One region of the Paenibacillus terrisolis genome, then DNA from elsewhere that is predicted to be linked to it. Evidence: predicted binding sites of a transcription regulator. Region 1 holds the regulator's gene; the other holds the start of a gene.
What was found. The regulator Rex, encoded in region 1, represses fermentation and respiration genes when NADH is low (regulators of the CRP and FNR family bind a similar motif). The targets are predictions, from matches to a motif close to TTGTGAAATATTTCACAA.
Positions count from the first base shown of each region.

Region 2: ACI48K_RS18165 (phosphoketolase family protein) is a predicted target of Rex. The motif match lies at 1,379-1,396, and genes of this name have one in related genera.

Region 1 covers NZ_JBKFGG010000012.1:23,680-31,194, forward strand. Annotated here, with positions in the region: gene dinG (ATP-dependent DNA helicase DinG) at 1-1,263, shown strand, start outside; gene ACI48K_RS12340 (redox-sensing transcriptional repressor Rex) at 1,306-1,956, shown strand; gene ACI48K_RS12345 (amidohydrolase) at 1,946-3,244, shown strand; gene ACI48K_RS12350 (cell wall elongation regulator TseB-like domain-containing protein) at 3,311-3,796, shown strand; gene mraY (phospho-N-acetylmuramoyl-pentapeptide-transferase) at 4,090-5,043, shown strand; gene ACI48K_RS12360 (hypothetical protein) at 5,417-5,950, shown strand; gene ACI48K_RS12365 (AAA family ATPase) at 5,943-7,448, shown strand.
Region 2 covers NZ_JBKFGG010000024.1:77,018-84,532, reverse strand. Annotated here, with positions in the region: gene ACI48K_RS18170 (GntR family transcriptional regulator) at 1-388, shown strand, start outside; gene ACI48K_RS18165 (phosphoketolase family protein) at 1,432-3,816, shown strand; gene ACI48K_RS18160 (GNAT family N-acetyltransferase) at 4,002-4,508, shown strand; gene ACI48K_RS18155 (GH36-type glycosyl hydrolase domain-containing protein) at 5,311-7,515, shown strand, end outside.

The DNA of each region.
Region 1 (7,515 bases):
CCCTCGCTGGTGGATGTGAAGGAGAGCTGGGACAAGCTGAGCGATCTGCTCTTCGCGCTAATGCCGGAGCGGAGCGACGCCGCTCCGGGCGACCCGGGACAATTCGTTTACCGGCTGCTTCCGCATAAGAAGCCCAAGGACTGGGATTCGCTTGCGGCGCTGGAGAATCAGATTTACGTCACGCTCGGAGACGTGCTTCGCCAGGGAGAACGGATGCTGAGCCAGATCCGGGAAGAGCAGGACGATTTCGGCTCCGAAAGCCTGTTAACGGATATCAGCGGATTGTTCAAGGATTTGGCGAGCGAACGCGAGTCGCTGCGCTTCTTTATGAAGCTGGAGAATGAAGAAACGGTATATTGGATCGAAGGAAACGGGAATTACCGCAGCCGCTCGCTGCAAATTTACGCCGTGCCGATCGATGTAAGCGCTCAGCTGAAGGAGTATTTTTTCGACAAGAAAAAAAGCGTTGTGATGACTTCGGCAACTCTTTCCGTCGATAAATCGTTTCAATATATGATTGAGCAGTTGGGACTAACGGAGGCTGCCTCCGAAGACAGGCTGTTGACATCGATGCTCCCTTCGCCGTTTAACTACCGGGATCAGGCGCTGCTGGTCATCCCGCGGGACTTCCCAAGCGTCAAGGGAAGCGTGGGAGACGATCATTTCGTCAGTACGCTGGTGCGATCGCTGGCGGATACGGCTGTCGCTACGCAGGGACGCATGCTGGTGCTGTTTACTTCTTACCGCATGCTGAGGCAGGTATACGATCCACTAAAGGACCTTTTGTCGGAGCAAGGTATTACCGTCATCGGTCAAGGGATGGACAGCGGCAGCCGCACCAAGCTGACCCGCCGTTTCCAAGGCCAAAACGCATCCGTGCTGCTTGGCACCAGCAGTTTTTGGGAAGGGGTCGATATCCCCGGCGAAGCTTTGACGAGCCTGGCCATTGTCCGTCTGCCCTTCCAGCCCCCCAACCATCCGCTCGTGGAGGCGAAGAGCGAACGGCTTCAGCGGGAGAAGAAAAATCCTTTTATGAAGCTGTCCGTGCCGCAGGCGGTCATCCGCTTCAAGCAGGGATTCGGCCGGCTTGTCCGCTCGTCGCAGGATCGCGGCATCGTGGTTGTTTATGATACCCGCATCTTGGAATCCTACTACGGAAAGTATTTTTTATATTCTTTACCCGGACCGAAGATGGAGCATATGCCCCTCGGGCAAATGGTTCCGCGCATTTCGGAATGGCTCAATGCCGGTGAGCCGCAATAAGCTTTGCGGTTCATACTCGCGCCAAATGAGGGGGAAAAATGTATGAAATCTGATAAAATTTCCGATGCCGTTGTTCGAAGATTGCCGGTATATCTGCGTTTTTTAAATGAATTGAGCCGTCGCGAGGTGCCAACGGTATCCTCGCAGGAACTGGGCCAGAAGCTGGATCTCAATCCGGCGCAAATTCGCAAGGATCTCGCTTATTTCGGCGATTTCGGACGCAAGGGCATCGGTTACGATGTGGCTTATCTGATCGAAAAAATCCAGCAAATCTTAAATCTGGACCAGCAAATCAACGTAGCTTTGGTGGGTGCCGGTAATCTTGGTCAGGCGCTTTCCAATTATAATGCTTATCTGAAGGACAATATGAAAATCGTAGCGGTGTTCGACGCTTCTCCGGCCAAAATCGGCAAGCAGATCAACAACATTACGATTCAGCCGATCGATGAGCTCGTTGAAACGGTTCGCGAGAAGCATGTGCGCATTGGGATTATCACCGTGCCGGATTTTGAAGCTCAACGCGTTGCGGATCAGCTGGTTGCCGCCGGAATCGGAGCGATTCTCAACTTCGCGCCAACGATCCTGAAAGTGCCGTCGGAAGTAAGAATTCACGCGGCCGATTTTACGACGGATCTGCTCAGCTTGGCGTATTATTTGGAAAATGGAAAGGAACAAGCCGTTTATGAGTCGTAAGTGGTTAATTAAAAACGGGACCTTCGCCGTTTTGGACGAAGGTCGTCCCGTGATTCACGGATATATGCTGGTTGAAGGCGATATGATTACGTACATTGGGGAGCAGCGCCCGGAAGGCGTGGAAGGCGCAGAGACCTTTGACGGAAAAGGCCTGTTGTTCCTGCCCGGTCTGATCAACACTCACGGCCATGCGGCGATGTCGCTGCTTCGCGGTTACGGGGACGATATGGTGCTGCAAACTTGGCTTCAGGAGAAAGTATGGCCGATGGAAGCCAAGTTTACCGCAAGCGACGTGCATGCCGGGACGGCGCTGTCCGTCCTGGAAATGCTGAAGGGCGGAACGACGACCTTCCTCGATATGTACGATCACATGGATGAAGTGGCCAAAGTGGTGGAAGAATCCGGAATTCGCGGCGTATTGATGCGCGGAGCGATTGGGTTGTGCCCGCCGGACGTGCAGGACATGAAGCTGAAGGAAGCGGTCGATTTTGCGGTGAATTGGAACGGCAAAGCGGACGGCCGAATCACAACGATGCTGTCGCCGCACGCTCCCTACACTTGCCCGCCGGATTATATCGAAAAGTTTGTACAGGCGGCGCATGATCTCGACCTGCCGATGCATACGCATATGTCCGAAACGAGGGCGGAAGTGGAGCAAAACGTGGCCGATTACGGTGTTCGTCCGGTCCAGCACCTGCTGAATCTCGGGATGTTCTCACGGCCGACGCTGCTTGCCCATGCGGTGCATTTGACCGATGAGGAAATTGAGATTCTGGCTGCGCATGACGTGGCCATTTCCCATAATCCGGGCAGCAATTTGAAGCTTGCGAGCGGGGTTGCCCGTGTGCCGGAACTGCTGCAAAAAGGGGTCGTCGTCTCCCTTGGGACGGACGGCGCGGCAAGCAATAACAACCTCGATATGATCGAGGAGATTCGCCTGGCGGCTTTGATCCACAAAGGCGTTTCCGGTGACCCTACCGCTGTGCCTGCCATAGAAGCGCTCAAGATGGGAACGGAGTACGGCGCAAAGTCGGTGTTCCTGCCCAATACAGGGAAACTGGCCGCGGGCATGAAAGCGGACTTTATCGCCGTTAACACGGAGCAGGCCCATTTCATACCGAAGATCGATTTTATTTCCCATATCGTCTACTCGGCGAGCCCGAAGGATGTTGAACATGTATGGGTCAACGGCAAACAGGTGATCAAGCATGGCGCCTGTCTGACGCTCGACGAGGAACGGGTGCGTTACGAGGCCCAGGCGGCTTTTGAAGGGCTGCTCGCCCGCTAGCAAACGAGGGGACGTGAGCCGAGAGATCTCCGCTTAAGCCGTCAACCAGGGGAAAGGAAGAGAAGGTTGAAGAACAGAACCAAATGGATCCTGCTCTCGATCATACTCCTGCTGCTTGTGATCATTGGCCTTAACCGCTTTTATGTATACATTCATGAGGATACGTGGAAAGCCGAGAACACCGCTATCCGCGAGGCCAAGCGGGAGACGGACCTAACCGAAGCGAAACAGGTGTGGAAGTCGGTCTGGGACGAAGTGATCTGGGTCGTGGAAGGCAAAAACGAGTCGGGACAGGATGAAATGGTGTGGCTTCGGGACAGCAAAGACGCGATCGTTAAGCCGATGTCCGAAGGCAAGTCGGAAAGCCAAATCCGCGCGGTCATTAAAGAGCAGTTCCCGGGCATCAAGGTTGTTCGGCTCATGCCGGGCATTTATAACGAGCAGCTCGTGTGGCAGCTGTTCTACAAAGAAAAGGACCATCATTATTACCGCTTTTTTGACTTCGCCACCGGCCAGCCGCTGGATGAGATATTTACTCTGCCGAATCGGTAAGGATCGAGGTAAGCAGACGTTTTAGCTGCCTGAAAATGGATATGGCAATGACCGAGGAGTTAGGCATCGAGAATAAGTTGCTTAACTCCTTTGTTATTGATGTTTGTTGATCAACCGGCATTCATGGAATTACAAATTTGGCGAACAATTTATAGCGATGATTCATCTATAGAGTTAGAGTGACGTACTATTTTAGTACAAGGCTGACAGGTTGATACTCAGACGCTTTTGCTGGTTGATGAGGGCAAACCTATCCTTCGGAGGTTCATAATTTACTTAAAGGCGGTGGAGATATGTCGGGAATTTTGAGCATATCCGGTCTATCCTTTTTGCTGGTAGCGATGTTCACGCCACTGCTTATTCGTGTTTTGCGCATCCTTAAACTGACGCAACCCATTCGTTCAGAGCTGCCTCCCGACCATCAGGCCAAGCGGGGAACGCCTCTCATGGCCGGCCTTGTGTTGCTGATTGGGGTCGCGGTTTCGCTGCAATTTCATCCGGCTCCGCTCATGATTTTTTTATGCGCAACCTTTCTTTTATTCAGCTCGGTAGGTTTTATGGATGACTTGAAAAAAGCAGTGTGGCAAAATCCTTCGGGAATTTCCGGACTAGCGAAGCTGATGTTCCAATTTTTATTTACCGGGATGCTTTTCGTGGTTTTAATGCGATTTTTCTCATTATCCGGCGACATCGCGATATTCCGTGGGTTTAGCCTGCACTTACCCGTCTTCTTATACATAGCGGTTATGCTGCTCTTTATCGTAGGCTCGGCGAATGCGATCAATTTCACGGATGGCCTGGACGGATTATTGATCAATACGGCCATTCCGACTTATTTTTTCTTTTTTCTCATCTCGGACAAACCAGAAGTTCAGACCTTTTGCCTTGTTATGATCGGCTGCCTGCTGGGGCTATTTCTTTACAATATATACCCGGCCCGAGCGTTTATGGGGGATACCGGATCGCTGGCTATCGGCGGTTCTCTCGCTATTTTGGTTGTCATTGAAAAAGTTGAAATCTTAATTCCGCTTCTTTTCTTGGTTTACCTTGCCGAGCAGTTCTCGGTTATTTTTCAAGTCTGGTATTACAAAAGGACCAAGCTTCGTTTGTTCCGAATGACTCCGATTCATTATCACTTTAGCCTAAAATACGGTTGGAGCGAGAACCGGATAGTAACCGTTTTCGGTTTTGTTTCCTGGCTGTCTGTCGGTCTATGCTGGATTCTTTACAAATATGTACTGTACTGAGGAAGGCCATCATGCAACGGCTTTGCTCTTGCTCGTAATGATACACATCCTTGCAAAGAACACGGAAAATCCTTAGTTGGTTATCCGGTTTCAGGGGGTGTGTTTTTATATTTGTTTCCGGCGCCAGCCTCAAAAAGGAATTCCCGGTTTAGCCTTAGGCACTCGATTTGCTCTTCTTTTCAAAATGGCTGCGGGTTCTCTAAACTTTCCCTCTTATTCTTTAAAATTTAAAATATAGCCATACTTTCTTGTGAAATAGTATACACGATGTGATATACTCTTATTTGTAAGTTTGATATACATTGATATATATGATTTAGATAGATCGATGTGTATATCGGATCGATTTCAGAATAGATAAGGGGGACATCACGTGAAACTGCGTATTGGACCAATTGCCATTAGTGTTGTCGTGTCCGCCTTGCTGCTGTTCGGCGGGTGGTTCACGTATCGTCAGTGGGCGATCGAACGTCCGCTTGAAAAACTGGTGAATGGATATGACGGCGTGAAGAACGTTCAACTAAATATATCGCCCAACGAAATGGGTTTGAAATTGGATTTGGCTCCCGGTACGGATCTCGGAAGTTTGGTACGGCAAATCGAGAAGGACGGGGAGCATTTGATCGGCAGCCGAGAGGTGAAGCTGGATGTGGAGGATCATTCTTCGCCAAAGCTGGACAAACTCTGGGAAAATGCTTTGTTCCCGGTCGCTCAGGCGATGGAAAACAAGCAATACACCGAGATTACGGCGGCATTGAAGCAGATGGAAGCAAGTAACCCGTCCGTGAAAGCGAAGGCGGAAATGGATGAGGATAATGTTTATATTACGCTGACGGACGGCAAGGCCAGCAAATTTGTCGTTTTGCCTCGGACTCCGGAACGATTGGGGGCATGGCCAAATGCGTAAATGGATGATAGAGGCGGCAATAGGTTTTGTACCGGTGCTGCTTGTTTTTTTAATTGTGATGATGGGCGTTAATACGATTCCGGTGCTGCTTGTCCTTGTTTTGCTGGGAGCCTTGTTTGTGGCGGTCAAGCTGCGCGGGGGCATAGCGGTGGGGGCGTCGCAGGAACGCAAACGCAAAAAAGTAGGTTCGCCCCATTTGACGTTTGAGGAAATCGGCGGGCAGGAAAGCGCCAAGCAGGAGCTTCAAGAGGCGCTGGATTTTATGGTCCGCCATGATGAGATCAGCAAGTTCGGTATCCGCCCGATCAAAGGGATATTGCTGACCGGTCCTCCGGGAACCGGGAAGACGCTGATGGCCAAAGCCGCGGCGCAGTATACCAATGCGGTATTCGTCGCCGCTTCGGGCAGCGAATTCGTGGAGATGTATGTAGGCGTTGGCGCGAGCCGGATCCGCGATCTGTTCAAGGAAGCGCGCACCCGCGCCGCCAAAGAGAACAAAGAGAACGCGGTCATTTTCATTGACGAGATCGATGTGATCGGCGGCAAAAGAGAAGGCGGCCAGCAACGCGAATACGATCAGACCTTGAACCAGCTGCTTACCGAAATGGACGGCATTTTCACTTCGGATACGCCGCGTATTTTGTTGATCGCGGCCACGAACCGCAAGGAAATGCTCGACAGCGCGCTATTGCGTCCTGGCCGGTTCGACCGTCATATTCAGGTTGATCTTCCCGACAAAAAGGGCCGTCTGCATATTCTAGAGCTGCATGCCGTGAACAAACCGCTTCATTCGGACGTCAACCTGGATAAGATCGCCGAGGAAACCTTCGGCTTCTCCGGGGCGCAGCTCGAAAGCGTCATGAACGAAGCGGCAATATATGCGATGCGCGACGGCAATGCGGAGATTACGCAAATGCAGATGTCGATGGCGATCGATAAAGTGATGCTCGGCGAGAAAACGGACCGCGAATCCACCGAGGAAGAGAAACGCCGGGTTGCTGTCCATGAGCTTGGGCATGCCGTCGCTGCGGAGGTCGTCGCCCCGGGGAGCGTGAGCCAGGTTGTTCTGAGTCCGCGCGGAAGAGCGCTCGGTTATGTACGCCATAATCCGCAGGACGAAAAATATCTGTACACCAAAGCCTATCTCGAAGGACAAATCATCATCGCGCTTGCCGGCGCGGCCGCCGAAGAAATATATTACGGCGGGCGCAGCACCGGTTCGAGCAACGACTTCGAACAAGCGTTGAATATCGTTCAAACGATGATAACTTCCGGATTGACTTCACTTGGCATCGTCAATGTGGATATGTGCACCAAGGAAGTCCTGATGAACGAGAACACCAAAATCTTGGGTGATCTTGCCGCCAGATCCAAGCAGGTGCTGATCGACCATGCGGCGATTTTCGACAAATCTTTGGAAATTTTGCTAACAGAAGAGCGCCTTTCCGGCGAGCAATTCCGTTGTCAATTTCGTGACAGCGCTCATTTACCGGCCTAATTCCTTAGCGCCGGTTATTTTTTTTTACTTTTTCTTCGTGCTAAGATATTATTATATGTTGGGTATA
Region 2 (7,515 bases), on a different contig from region 1:
GCTGCAGCGGGATTTGTTCTTGGAACCCCACGATTTCGTCTACAAGATCGTCCGCCTGCGCCTGTTCGACGACGAACCGTTCATGATCGAGACGGGCTACATTCCGATCAAAATCGTCCAGAACCTGAATCAGACCATCATTGAGGGGTCCATTTTCAATTACTTGCAGAATGCGCACAACCTGGCCGTGACCAAGTCGTTCCTGTCCATTTTTGCGGAACCCTCCAACGCGGAGGACCGGGAGCTGCTGCATCTGAAAGAAAACGAGCCGGTAGGCATCATGGAAGGGATCTTCTTCCTCGATAACGGCACGCCGTTCGAGTTCTCGCATATGCGGCTCCACTACAAATATTTGAAATTCAACACGTTTGTCTCGGTGCAATCCTGATATCCAATAAGACTGAGTAAGACCGAAAAACCATTTTCGGTCTTCAGATTGTTGAGAAACCCATGTCTTGTTTCCAAGAGTAAGTCGTCGGCAAGTGTAAGTGGCCGTCCGATTGCGGGGCTGGCTTTCGGCAAGCTCCGAAGGTTGAAGACGCCGCCATCATGCAGCGGTTCGGGCAGCCGCAGCTGGATTGTGTTTTTGCCGCAGGGCGGCGAGCGCTGAACGGGACCATCTTCGTCCAGACCCGGCCCGGCCTGGAATCAGCCTTAACCGACGCCGACCGTCACGAACGCGATGTCCCGAATGATTTGCTCGAATAGCGCCATAAATGGGCCTTATTTCACTCCAAAACCGCATTTTCCAGAAAATAGCGGCGCAAAAGGGTCTTATTTTCGGCGAAACGTCTGAAACCGGGAAAAAAAGGAGCTGCTTTGAAGAAATAAAGCCATAAAAGGGCGCTATTCCTTCAGAATGATGCCTTCCCGTGGAAATAAGGTCTTAAAAGGTCGCTATTTCAAGTGTCTGAGGGATGCGGCGTTTTGGAATGTCGTTGGGCCATTGTTGACGAGAGCATACCATTGAATATGAAGCACATTCTCGGAGTTGGTTTGGCATGTGGCAGGCTTTTTCCGCTCTGAAATAACGGTAGATTCGCAATTTTGAAGTTTCGAGCACTCGGGACAAGAAAACCCGTTTCATTGCAGGAATTGCAAGGCTGGGGCTAAGCTGGCCGGCCTTGGCTGATGAAAAAAACGTTTAAACACCCGGGGCTTAAAACACCCCGGATTTCTCGACAGCCTGAAGACCGAAAAACCATTTTCGGTCTTATTTTTTTGCCCATATGCTTAAAAATTAACTGGTTTATATTTGGTCTCCAGCAAAAAAATGACCGATTTCAGGATCGGAACCCACCATTTTTCATACTATGTTCACTTTTTCACATAATTGGACCGTATCAATTTTCCAAAAAAGTCGTTATGATATATACATAGGTGAAAATATTCACAAGCGGCCTAAAGATAAAAAACAAGGAGTGGATTCCCATGGTATTATCATTTACGGAAACGGATTACTCGTCCAAAACGTATCTGGACAAACTCGACGCTTACTGGCGCGCAACCAACTATATCTCGGTAGGACAGCTGTATTTGAAGGATAACCCGCTGCTCAGAGAACCTCTGAAGGATGCGGACGTCAAAGTGAAGCCGATCGGACACTGGGGCACGATCCCCGGCCAAAACTTTATCTACGCCCATCTGAATCGCGTCATCAACAAGTACGATCTGGACATGTTCTACATTGAAGGACCGGGCCACGGCGGCCAGGTGATGGTGTCTAACTCATATCTGGACGGAAGCTATACTGAAATCTATCCGCAAATCACGCAGGACATCCCGGGTATGAAAAAGCTGTTCAAGCAGTTCTCTTTCCCTGGCGGAATCGCCTCCCATGCCGCACCGGAAACTCCGGGGTCCATCCATGAAGGCGGCGAGCTCGGCTACTCCTTGTCCCATGGTACGGGCGCGATTCTAGATCATCCGAACCTGATCTCCGCGGTCGTTGTCGGCGACGGCGAAGCGGAAACCGGACCGCTGGCGGCTTCCTGGTTCTCGAACCGCTTCATCAACCCGATTACGGATGGCGCGGTGCTGCCGATTTTGCATCTGAACGGTTTTAAAATCAGCAACCCGACGATTCTGTCCCGCAAATCGCATGAAGAATTGACGGCTTATTTCAAAGGCATGGGCTGGGAACCCTATTTCGTGGAAGGCGAAGATCCTGCCGTTATGCACCCGGAAATGGCCAAGACATTGGATGCCATCATCGAAAAAATCCAGTCCATTCAAAAGAACGCCCGCGAGAACAACGACGCGACCCGTCCGGCCTGGCCGATGCTCGTGTTCCGTTCTCCAAAAGGCTGGACCGGTCCTAAGCAATGGGGCGGCGTGCCGAACGAGAATTCGTTCCGCGCTCACCAGGTGCCGATTCCGGTCGATCAACACAACATGCAGCACGCTCCGGCTTTGCTGGAATGGCTGAACAGCTACAGACCGCAAGAACTGTTCGACGAGAACGGCCGTCTGATCGAAGAACTGGCCGAAATCCTGCCTAAGGGCGACAAACGGATGGGCAAAAATCCGGTAACAAACGCAGGCAACCTGATCAAAGACCTGAAGCTGCCGGACTTCCGCAAATATGCGCTGGACAACTCGACTCCGGGCAAAGTCGTCGCACAAGATATGTCCGTGCTCGGCAAATATATGGCCGAAGTCGTTACATTGAACGAAGAGAACAAAAACTTCCGCATCTTCGGGCCGGACGAAACGATGTCCAACCGTTTGGGACCGGTGTTCGAAGTCACCAAACGTCAATGGATGGACAAAGTCATCGAGCCGAACGACGAATTCCTGGCTCCATATGGCCGCGTGATCGACTCTCAGCTGTCCGAACACCAAGCGGAAGGTTTGCTCGAAGGCTACGTCTTGACGGGCCGCCACGGATTTTTTGCCAGCTATGAAGCGTTCCTGCGCGTCGTCGATTCCATGATTACGCAGCACTTCAAATGGCTCCGCAAAGCGACGGATCAAAGCTGGCGCGCGGATATCCCTTCGCTGAACGTCGTAGCCACTTCAACCGTATTCCAGCAGGACCATAACGGTTATACGCATCAGGATCCGGGTCTCTTGGGCCACTTGGCCGACAAAAAACCGGAATTCATCCGCGAATATCTGCCTTCGGACGCCAACTCTTTGCTGGCCGTGTTCGACGAAGTGCTCAACGACCGCCAAAAGATCAACCTGATCGTGTCGTCCAAACATCCGCGTCCGCAATGGTTCTCGGCCGACGAAGCCAAGGAACTCGTGGACAAAGGCCTCAAGATCATCGACTGGGCCAGCACGGACAAAGGCGGGGAACCGGATATCGTTATCGCTTCCGCCGGTACGGAGCCTACGATCGAAAGCTTGGCGGCCATCTCGATCCTGCACGAAAAACTGCCTGAGCTGAAGATCCGTTACATCAACGTGGTCGACTTGCTCAAGTTGAGAAGCCAAAAGCTCGACCCTCGCGGCCTGTCCGACGAAGAGTTCGATCAGTTCTTCACGAAGGACAAACCGGTCGTGTTCGCATTCCACGGCTATGAAGGCTTGGTCAAAGACCTGTTCTTCGACCGCCATAACCATAACCTGCACGTCCACGGCTACCGCGAAAACGGCGACATCACAACGCCGTTCGATATGCGCGTGCTGAACCAAATGGACCGCTTCGACCTGGTGAAGGAAGCTGTATTGAGCCTGCCGGGGGCAAGCAAGCACCAAGTGATCGTGGCCGAAATGGACGGCATGGTGCAGAAGCATCATGCGTACATTCGCGAAGAAGGCTTCGATCTGCCGGAAGTCGAAAACTGGGTGTGGAAACCGCTGAAATAAAGTATGTAATCGACAACCAAATGGATTGATAGACCGGCATTGGCAACGATGCCGGTTTTTCTTTTTTTACACAGGCAGTTGTGCCTGAACATTGTACAATATACATAGTTTGGTGAATGACGAAGACAGCAAGATTTCAGCATATGGTTGATGAAGGTGAAAAATGTTCCAAAGGAGCGGACTCTATGCAAAATATAGACTTTCTTTCAATAGAAACGGAGAGACTCATATTAAGATTACTGACACTTGAAGACAGCGCGGAAGTTTTAAAACACTTTTCGGCAGAAGAGGTTACGAAGTTTATGGATATCTCAACATGCAAAGACCTGAAGGAAGCTGAGGAGATCATTCAGTTTCATCTTGATGATTCAGGCTGCCGTTGGGGATTGTTTGATCGGAGAGAGAGTAAGTTAATTGGAACTTTAGGATATCATTGTTGGATACCTGATGAAGCCAAAGCTGAAATAGGTTATGACCTGTCCGAGGAATATTGGGGGCAAGGGTTGATGACAGAAGCGATTCGGCCCGTGATTCGATTTGGTTTCGACGTTATGAGCTTAACTACAATTGAAGCAACGGTCGAACCGGGAAATGAAAGGTCGATTCACTTACTCCATAAATTGGGCTTCAAAAGAAAAGAGGAGCTTGTGGAAGGCCTCGTCTATTTTCACTTGGAATCATCGCATGATTAAAAATAGCCAGATGATTTTGCAGCGCGTGAAAGCCGGTATGGTGCTAAGCTTCCCAAATAGCTGCAAATCTGCAGTTATTTCCTACAGAATCGGCTCATATGGAGCAAAAACCTGCGAAAGTGCAGGTTTTTGCAAAGTGAGCGGGCCGATATAGAGCTAAACTCCCCCAATAACTGCAGATTTGCAGTTATTTCCTACGGAACCGGCCTATACCGGGCCAAAACCTGTAAAAATGCAGGTTCTGGTAGCGGGGGGGACGCTAATTGGAGGTTTAGCCCCAATCGGCGGCCGTACGGGAATGGGGCACAATCCCTCGTCATTTGAACGTTGCGTTCGATCCTTTTGGAGGCAGCCGCGCTTACACATGCTGCACATGTGCAGGGGAGTGCGAAGAAACGGGATACGGCGCCTACGATGGAATAGACAAAGCAGGAATGCCGGGTCGCCAAAACAATGAACTTGCGAGCACGGCGCTTGCGACGGAATAGCCAAAGGTTCACCGAATGTTGGCCAAACCAACTTCCTTACTAGCAACTTGCAAATATGGACGAGGAAAAGGGTCAAAATTCCGAACTTTGCACGGTACTGGCGTACGCTGCACGATGCCGGCCGAACGCTGCAAGCTAATTTTTCCTCCATGAAGTTAATCGCCCGCTAAATCTGCTTTTTTTTTAGGTTTCGCAGGCCAATCCCCAAAGTAAGCCCGTCCAATTTGGCGAGCCCGTATTGTATAATGAAAGCGTATGTAGACGATCAATAGAATGAACGACATTTAGATGATAATGAGAGAGAGGTACGAAAGATGTTGAGAGCGACGGAGGATCAAGAGTTTTACGAGTTGTCCAGTCCCACCCTGCTTCCGAAAGCATCGGGGTTTCTGTGGAACGAGAGAATGATGATCCACATGAATTGCCGCGGATATGCGGTAGCTCAGTTCATGCAGCCGGAACCGGCCAAATATTCGCACGCGCCCAATCTGGAAGCGAAGACGTTTATGCAGCCCGAACAGCCTTATTATGCGCATCATCCCGGCCGCTTCGTTTATGTGAAGGATGAAGAGACCGGAGAGATTTTCTCCGCTCCGTATGAACCTGTACGCGTGTCTGTCGACAAGTATACATTTGCAGTGGGCAAGAGCAGCATTGTCTGGAAGGTGGAGTTCAAGGGGGTGGCCGTTGAGATGAGCCTGAGCCTGCCGAAGGATGAGCCGATGGAACTCTGGAGCGTCAAGGTGAAGAATCTTTCGGGAACCAAACGCAAATTAAGCGTGTATCCATATTTTACGGTGGGGTATATGTCCTGGATGAATCAATCGGGGGCGTACAACGAGGGGCTGCAGTCGATCGTGTGCTCATCGATTACGCCATACCAGAAATACCAGGATTACGATACTATCAAGGAATTCAGCGATAAAACCTTCCTGATTCCCGATCGCGCAGCGGATTCGTGGGAAGTGAACCAGGAGGCCTTTGAAGGGGAAGGCGGCATCATGCATCCGTCCGCTCTGGAGAACGAAGAGCTGTCCCGCGGGGACGCGCTTTACGAGACGCCCGTGGCCGTGCTGCAGTACCGGATCGCGCTGGAGCCGGGGCAGGAAGAGAGCTACCGGTTTATTTTCGGCCCGGCCAAAAACGAGGAGCAAATCGCCCGCATCCAAAACGACTACTTCCGGCACAAGAACGCTGAGGGCGAGGACGGCTTCGTTCAAGCGGAGCGGGAATACGACCAGTACATCCGGGAAGGCAAAGGGAGCATTCAAATTACGACGCCGGATCCGCATCTCGACAACTTCGTGAACCACTGGCTGCCGCGCCAAATGTATTACCACGGCCAAACCAACCGTCTGACGACCGACCCGCAAACCCGCAATTACTTGCAGGATAACATGGGGATGAGCTTCATCAAACCGGAGATCGCAAGAGAGGCGTTCCTGACGGCGTTGAGCCAACAAAAAGCGAGCGGGGCGATGCCGGACGGCATTATTCTGCATCCCGACGCCGAGCTGAAGTACATTAACCAGGTGCCGCATACGGACCACTGCGTTTGGGTGCCGATTTGCCTAAGCACTTATCTGGATGAAACGAACGACTATTCCATTCTGGAGGAACAGGTTCGGTACGGCGACAGCGAAGAAACCAGCACCGTATCCGAACATGTCCGCAGGGCGCTGCTCTGGCTACTCCAGGACCGCGATGAACGCGGGCTGAACTTCATTAACCAGGGCGACTGGTGCGATCCGATGAACATGGTCGGCTATAAAGGCAACGGCGTGTCGGGCTGGCTCACGATCGCGACCGCTTATGCTTGCCTGATTTGGGCCGAGGTTTGCGACCGCAGCGGACATACGGAGCAAGCCGAGGAATATCGCACCGCGGCCCGCGAAGCCAATGAGATCATCAACGAATATTTGTGGGACGGTAATTGGTACGCGCGTGGCATCACCGACGACAACGTGGTGTTTGGGGTCAGCAAGGATACGGAAGGCCGGATTTTCATCAATCCCCAAGGCTGGTCGCTGCTGAGCGGTGCCGCTGACGCGGACAAGCGGGAGAAGCTGATGCAAGCGGTCAGAGAACAGCTTGAAACCCCGTACGGGGTGGAAAAACTGGCGCCTTCCTACACCGCGATGCGGGAAGATGTCGGCCGGGTAACCCAGAAGCATCCGGGATCGGCCGAGAATGGCGCGGTCTACAATCACGCGGCTGCTTTCTACATCTACGGGCTGTATGCCGTCGGGGAAAGCGACGAGGCTTACCGTCTGCTCCGCAAAATGCTGCCGGGACCGGATCTGGACGATATGGTACAGCGCGGTCAAATGCCGATTTTTATCCCGAACTATTATCGCGGCGCTTATCGGCAGTTCCCTCGTACAGCCGGACGCTCCAGCCATCTGTTCAACACCGGCACCGTTCCTTGGGTTTACCGCTGTCTGCTCGACGGCCTGTTTGGCCTGCAGGGAAGCCCCGAAGGACTGTGCATCGACCCTCAGCTTCCGTCCGATTGGGAC